2 linked regions of the Orrella dioscoreae genome follow. The main gene of each other region encodes a partner of the protein of the gene in region 2 in a complex. Links are inferred from orthologs where the notes say so. Each region holds a gene or a part of one and is shown on either strand. Other genes may lie near its edges.

Region 1 (3,285 bases), 1.3 Mb from region 2 along the record:
CGCCGTGGCATAGGCCGGCACCGAGCCCGCCAGCGGCGAGATGAACAGGGCGGCCAGGAAGAGGCCGGCCACCACCAGGGCGGTCATGCCGGTACGCCCGCCCGCCTGCACGCCCGAAGCGCTTTCCACGAAGGCGGTGGTGCTGCTGGTGCCCAGCATCGAGCCCGCGACGATGGCGGTGCTGTCGGCCATCAGCGGGCGGCCCAGGCGCTGGGCCTCGCCGTCACGAACCAGGCCCGCGCGGCGCGCCACGCCAATCAGCGTGCCCGTGGCGTCGAACACTTCCACCAGCACGAACACCAGGATCACGTGCAGGAAACCCGTCTGCAGCACGCCCATGATGTCCAGCTGCATGAAGGTGGGCATGATGCTGGGCGGCGGCGCGAACACCCCCTTGAAGGTGTTGAAGCCCAGCAGCATGGACAGCGCCGTGACTGCCAGGATGCCGATCAGGATGGCGCCGCGCACGCGCAGGGCGTCCAGCGCGGCAATGATGAAGAAGCCCAGGATGGCGAACAACGGACCCGGTTCGCGCAGGTCGCCCAGCGTGACCTTGGTGGCGGGGTGGTCCACCACGATGCCGGCGTTGCTGAGCGCGATGATGGCCAGGAACAGCCCGATGCCCGCGGCAATGGCGCTGCGCAGCGATTTCGGGATGCCCTGGATCAGCCACGTGCGCACCTGCGTGACGGTCAGGATCAGGAAGATGACGCCCGAGATGAACACGGCCCCCAGCGCCTGTTGCCAGGAATAGCCCATGGTGCCGACCACCGTGAAGGCGAAGAAGGCGTTCAGTCCCATGCCCGGCGCCATGCCGATGGGCCAGTTGGCCAGCAGCGCCATGATCAGCGAACCCAGCGCCGCGGCCAGGCAGGTGGCGACGAACACCGCGTCGCGGTCCATGCCCGTGCTCGACAGGATGTCCGGGTTGACGAAGATGATGTAGGACATCGTGAGGAAGGTCGTCAGCCCGGCGACGGCCTCGGTGCGCGGCGTCGTGTTGTGATCGCGCAGTTTGAACAGCTTCTCGAACATGGGGGTTCCCCGCGAAAGGTAAAATTCCGGCCATGATTATTCTAGGTTTTGAAAGTTCTTGCGACGAAACCGGCGTGGCGGCGGTCTGTACCGAGCGCGGCCTGTTGTCGCACGCCCTCCACACCCAGGTCGCCATGCATGCCGATTTCGGCGGCGTGGTGCCGGAACTGGCCTCGCGCGACCACATCCGGCGGGTGTTGCCGCTGGCGCGCGAAGTGCTGGCCGAGGCCGGCCTGACGCTGGACGACGTCGGCGCCGTGGCCTATACGGCCGGGCCGGGCCTGGCTGGCGCGCTGCTGGTGGGGGCAAGCTTCGCCCAGTCGCTGGCCTGGGCCCGCGGGCTGCCGGCCATTCCCATCCATCACCTGGAGGGCCACCTGCTGTCGCCCCTGCTGGCGCAGCCCGCCCCGGCGTTTCCCTTCATCGCCTTGCTGGTCTCGGGCGGGCACACCCAGCTGATGCGGGTGGACGGGGTGGGGCGCTATGAACTGCTGGGCGAAACCCTGGACGACGCGGCGGGCGAAGCCTTCGACAAGACCGCCAAGCTGCTGGGCCTGGGCTATCCGGGCGGGCCCGCACTGGCCGCGCTGGCCAACCACGGCGACGCGTCGCGCCACAGCCTGCCCAGGCCCATGTTGCACAGCGGCAACCTCGATTTCAGCTTCAGCGGCCTGAAGACCGCAGTGTTGACGCGCCTGAAGACGGCGCGCGAGCAGGGCGGCGACACGCCGGCGCTGGCGGCCGACCTGGCCGCCGCCACGCAGGACGCCATCGTCGACGTGCTGGTGGCCAAGGCAGCCCAGGCGCTGAAACGCACGGGACTCAAGCGCATCGTGGTGGCGGGCGGGGTGGGCGCGAACCTGAAGCTGCGCGAGCGCCTGGCGCTGGCCTTGCGCCCGCTGAAGGCCGAGGCCTTCTTCCCGCCGCTGTCGCTGTGCACCGACAACGGCGCCATGATCGCGTTCGCGGCCGCGCAGCGGGTCAACGCCGGCTTGTTCGATCCCAAGGCACCGCAGGCGACCGAGCATGCGTTCTCGGTGCGGCCGCGCTGGGACCTGGCCGAGATATCCGCCTGACCTGCCCGGGCCGACGGGACCGCGGGGCGATCAGCCCTGCGGATCCTTCTTCTTTCCGCCGATACGTCCTTCCGTTCCGTCCATCAGGCGCGAGATATTCCCGCGGTGGCGCCAGATCAGCAGCAGGCCGATGACGGCGATGGCAGCCGCCACGGGCCGCGCTGCGTACCAGACGATGCCCGAGCCGAACAGGTAATACACCGGTGCAAACAGCGCGGCCACCAGTGCGGCCAGCGAGGAGTAGCGGAAGCACACGGCCACCACCAGCCAGGTCAGTGCCGTGGCCAGCGCCAGCCAGGGCTGGATGGCCAGCAGCACGCCCAGCGCGGTGGCGACACCCTTGCCGCCCTTGAAACGCAGGAACACCGGATACAGGTGGCCCAGGAAGACGGCCAGTGCCGTGAGCGCCAGCGCCACCGAGCCCAGGCCGTGGGCCGGCCCCCAGGTTTCCACCGCCCAGACCGCCAGCCAGCCCTTTGCCGCGTCGCCCACCAGGGTGAGGGCGGCTGCCAGCTTGTTGCCCGTGCGCAACACGTTCGTGGCGCCGGGGTTGCCGGAGCCATAGCTGCGCGGATCCTGCAGCCCCATCAGGCGGCTGACGACCACGGCGAAGGGGACGGACCCCACCAGGTAGGCGGCGGCGAGAACCAGCAGAAGCAGGGGCAGGGTATCGGTGGTGGTCATGGAAATGGCGGGGGATGCGAAGTGGTCGCATTCTACCGTCGTTGTTTGGCGCTTTGGGGCGTGGCGGGAAAGGTACAATCTGCCGCGTTCGGTCACGTTTTTTTGCCGGCGCGCCCTCTGTGCAGGAGGGCGGCGCCGTTTCCTGGACGACGCATGCATATTCTGGTTTCCAACGACGACGGATACACCGCGCCTGGCCTGCAGGCCCTGGCGGACGCCCTGCGCGACCTGGGCGAGATCACGGTGGTGGCGCCGGAAACCAATCACAGCGGCGCGTCCAACTCGCTCACCCTGAATCGCCCGCTGGCCGTGCGCACCGCCGCCAACGGCTTCATCTATGTGAACGGCACGCCATCCGACTGCGTGCACGTCGCGCTCACGGGCATCCTCGAGCACCGGCCCGACCTGATCGTCTCGGGCATCAACAACGGCGCCAACATGGGCGACGACACGCTTTATTCGGGCACAGTCGCCGCAGCCACGGAAGGCT
Region 2 (3,299 bases):
GGGAGGATGATTGTAGCCGCCGGGCCCCGGGCGGGCCGGCGGCGCGGCGACACCTTGCCGGGCGCGCCTTTAGCCGACCGAAGCCAGCGGCGGATTGTCGTCGAAGTAGCGGCGGATGCCGGTCATCATGGCCGACGCCAGCTTTTCCTGGTGGTTCGGATCGCGCAGCAGGCGCTCTTCGCCAGGGTTGCTGATGAAGGCGGTCTCGACCAGGATGGACGGGATGTCCGGCGCCTTCAGCACGGCAAAGCCCGCCTGTTCCACGCGCGGCTTGTGCAGGCGGTTGACGTTCTTGATCTCGTCGAGCAGGGCCGAGCCCACCTTCAGCGAATCATTGATCTGCGCCGTGGTGGACAGATCCAGCAGGACCTTGGCGATCTGCTTGTCCTGGCTGCCCAGGTTCACGCCGCCGATCAGGTCGGCCGCGTTTTCCTTGTTGGCCAGCATGCGCGCCGTGGTGCTGCTGGCGCCGCGTTCGGACAGCGCGAACACCGACGAGCCGCGCGCCGAGGGCTTGATCCAGGCGTCGGCATGGATGGAGATGAATAGATCGGCCTTCACGCGGCGCGCCTTCTGCACGCGCACGTGCAGCGGCACGAAGAAGTCGTTGTCGCGGGTCAGGTAGGCGCGCATGCCGGGCGTGGCGTCGATGCGGCCCTTCAGGCGGCGCGCGATCTGCAGCACGATGTCCTTTTCGCGCGTGCCGCCGCCACCGATGGCGCCGGGGTCCTCGCCGCCATGGCCAGGGTCCAGCGCGATGGTCAGCGTGCGGCGGCGGCCAGGGCGGGGCACCGGCCGCGTCTCGGGCGTGGGCAAGGGCTTGGGCGCGGCGATCTGGCCGGGCACCGAGGGCGCGGGCGGCAGGGCCTCGCCCGGCGTCGTGGGGTTGTTGGCGATGTCTTCCAGGATCTTCGCAAGCGGGTCGTCGTCGAGCTGGTCCTGCTTGTTCAGCAGGGCGACGATGGGGTCCTGCGCGACCTTGGGGTACAGGTCCAGCACCAGGCGGTACTGGTAGTCGCCCACGGGTTTCAGCGTGAAGACCTGCGGCGCGATGGGCTGCTTCAGGTCGAACACCAGGCGCACCACGTTGGAGCGGTTCTGGGCCACGCGGACCGCGGCAATGTAGGGATCGTCCGGACGCACCTTGGAGACCAGGTCGTTCAGCGCCTGCGTCATCGTCAGGCCGTCGATGTCCACGACCAGGCGATGCGGGCCTTCCAGCGTGAAGTGCTCGGCCTTCAGCTCGCTGTCCAGTTCCAGGGTGATGCGGGTGTATTCGTCGGCGGGCCAGGTGCGCACCGCCAGGATGGTGGCCGCGTAGCCGACGCGCGGCAGGACGGGCAGCAGCAGCAGCGTCGCTGCCGCGCCGATCAGGCGCCGCCGGGTGGCGGCTTCCGCGGCGAGGGGGAGGCCGCGTCGGGAGTGTTCAGTGCTGTCAGCCATGCTTGCCCTCTCGCGGAAAAAGCGGTCAGTTGCGCGCGCCGGCCTTCACCTGCGTACACCAGTTCGACGTCCAGGTCGGGCGGGGGCAGAAGACCCTGCGCCCGCTCGGGCCATTCGATCAAAACCAGCGCATCGTGGCGCACGATGTCGCGCAATCCCGCGTCCAACCATTCTCGCGGGTCGCTAAATCTATAAAAATCAAGATGATAGAAGTATAAGTTAGAAATTTTATAAGATTCAAGCAGGGCATAGCTTGGACTTTTGATACGACCTGTAATGCCGGCGGCCCGCAGCAGCGCTCGCACCAGCGTGGTTTTGCCCGCCCCGAGGTCGCCGCGCAGGTGGATGCGTCCCCCTGCCGCGGGACCCGGCGGGGCATCGGCCGGCGCGTCCCGGGGACGGTCGATGGCCAGCGGCGCGAGCTGGTGTGCCAGCGTCTGCGTGGCAATTTCATCAGGAAGATCAAGGCTTAACGTGGCCAGGGCTGTCATGTCGGTCATCCGGGCAAGGAATAGGCGGGATTATAGGAAGGCCAAGGAACCGGGGACGGGACGGGTCTGCTATCCTTGGGCAATGTTGATAACAGTTCTCAATTGATCTCGGTCCACCGAGGTCCGCACCGGAGCCTGATCGTCATGTCCGTCCGTATCGAAAAAGACACATTCGGTCCCATCGAAGTGCCCGCCGACCATCTGTGGGGCGCCCAGACGCAGCGTTCGCTGCAGTTCTTCGCCATCTCCACCGAGAAAATGCCCGTGGCGCTGGTCGACGCCCTTGCCCGCCTGAAGCGCGCGGCCGCCACCGTCAATGCGGAGCTGGGCGAGCTGGATCCCAAGCTGGCCCGCGCCATCGAGCAGGCCGCTGGCGAGGTCGTGGACGGCCATTGGCCCGGCGAATTCCCGCTGTCGGTCTGGCAGACCGGTTCGGGCACGCAGAGCAACATGAACATGAACGAGGTGCTGGCCAATCGCGCGTCGGAAATCCTGGGCGGCGAGCGGGGCGAGGCCCGCAAGGTGCACCCCAACGATCACGTGAACCGCGGCCAGTCGTCCAACGACGTCTTCCCGACCGCCATGCACGTGGCCGCCGCGCTGGAAGTCGAGCAGCGCCTGCTGCCCTCGCTCATGGCCCTGCGCGAAACCCTGCAAGCCAAGAGCCAGGCCTTTGCCGACATCGTGAAGATCGGCCGCACCCATCTGCAGGACGCCACGCCGCTCACGCTGGGCCAGGAGTTGTCCGGCCACGTGGCGCAACTGGACCTGGCGGCGCAGCAGATCCGTGCGTCGCTGCCGGGCCTGCATCAGCTGGCCATCGGCGGCACGGCCGTCGGTACCGGCCTGAACGCGCATCCCGAGTTCAGCGTGCGCGTGGCCGAGGCCCTGGCCAAGGACACGGGCGTCGCCTTCGTGTCCGCTCCCAACAAGTTCCAGGCGCTGGCCGGCCATGAAGGCCTGCTGTTCGCGCACGGCGCGCTGAAGACCCTGGCCGCCGCCGCCATGAAGATCGCCAACGACGTGCGCTGGCTGTCCAGCGGCCCGCGTTCGGGCCTGGGCGAGATCAGCATTCCCGAGAACGAGCCGGGCAGCTCGATCATGCCGGGCAAGGTCAATCCGACGCAGTGCGAGGCGCTCACGATGTTGGCGGCCCAGGTGCTGGGCAACGACGTCGCCATCAATATCGGCGGCGCCAGCGGCAACTTCGAACTGAACGTCTACAAGCCGGTCATCATCCACAACTTCCTGCAGTCGGTGCGCCTCTTGACCGACGGCCTGGCCAGCTTCGACAAGCACTGCGCGGCGGGCATCGAGCCCAACCGCGAGCGCATCCAGGAACTGGTCGACCGGTCGCTGATGCTG

What was found.
Region 1: the proteins of tsaE (region 2) and tsaD are in contact, whole or in part, in a crystal structure (PDB 6N9A), measured with the Thermotoga maritima proteins. The link is inferred for Orrella dioscoreae from one-to-one orthologs. Residues at the interface, in WP_004082108.1 of Thermotoga maritima: Leu37, Gly38, Lys46, Lys57, Val59, Lys60, Ser61, Thr63, Phe64, Thr65, Leu66, Met67, Val69, Pro71, Tyr82, Arg83, Leu84, Asp86, Asp88, Phe89, Asp93, Ile128, Asp130, Glu131, Arg134; in WP_004082750.1 of Thermotoga maritima: Cys10, Asp11, Arg49, His50, Leu82, Gly84, Gly135, Gly136, Glu154, Thr155, Leu156, Asp157, Asp158, Ser159, Glu162, Asp165, Lys166, Arg169, Leu170, Tyr175, Lys213, Thr214, Leu217, Tyr218, Gln221, Arg222, Asn324.

Annotation. Positions count from the first base shown.
Region 1 is NZ_LT907988.1:2,254,269-2,257,553, forward strand. What follows is about bases 117-3,089. They hold tsaD (tRNA (adenosine(37)-N6)-threonylcarbamoyltransferase complex transferase subunit TsaD), read left to right. Parts: upstream 117-1,067; coding sequence 1,068-2,111; downstream 2,112-3,089. Other genes in these bases: ODI_RS10540 (NCS2 family permease), read right to left, coding at 117-1,035; plsY (glycerol-3-phosphate 1-O-acyltransferase PlsY), read right to left, coding at 2,142-2,795; surE (5'/3'-nucleotidase SurE), read left to right, coding at 2,949-3,089. In the rest of the region: more of ODI_RS10540, read right to left, coding at 1-116; more of surE, read left to right, coding at 3,090-3,285.
Region 2 is NZ_LT907988.1:3,506,757-3,510,055, reverse strand. Bases 153-3,139 are described here. They hold tsaE (tRNA (adenosine(37)-N6)-threonylcarbamoyltransferase complex ATPase subunit type 1 TsaE), read right to left. Parts: upstream 1,935-3,139; coding sequence 1,371-1,934; downstream 153-1,370. Other genes in these bases: fumC (class II fumarate hydratase), read left to right, coding at 2,079-3,139; ODI_RS16330 (N-acetylmuramoyl-L-alanine amidase), read right to left, coding at 153-1,443. Also shown: more of ODI_RS16330, read right to left, coding at 70-152; more of fumC, read left to right, coding at 3,140-3,299. UniProt on the Escherichia coli protein: Required for the formation of a threonylcarbamoyl group on adenosine at position 37 (t(6)A37) in tRNAs that read codons beginning with adenine.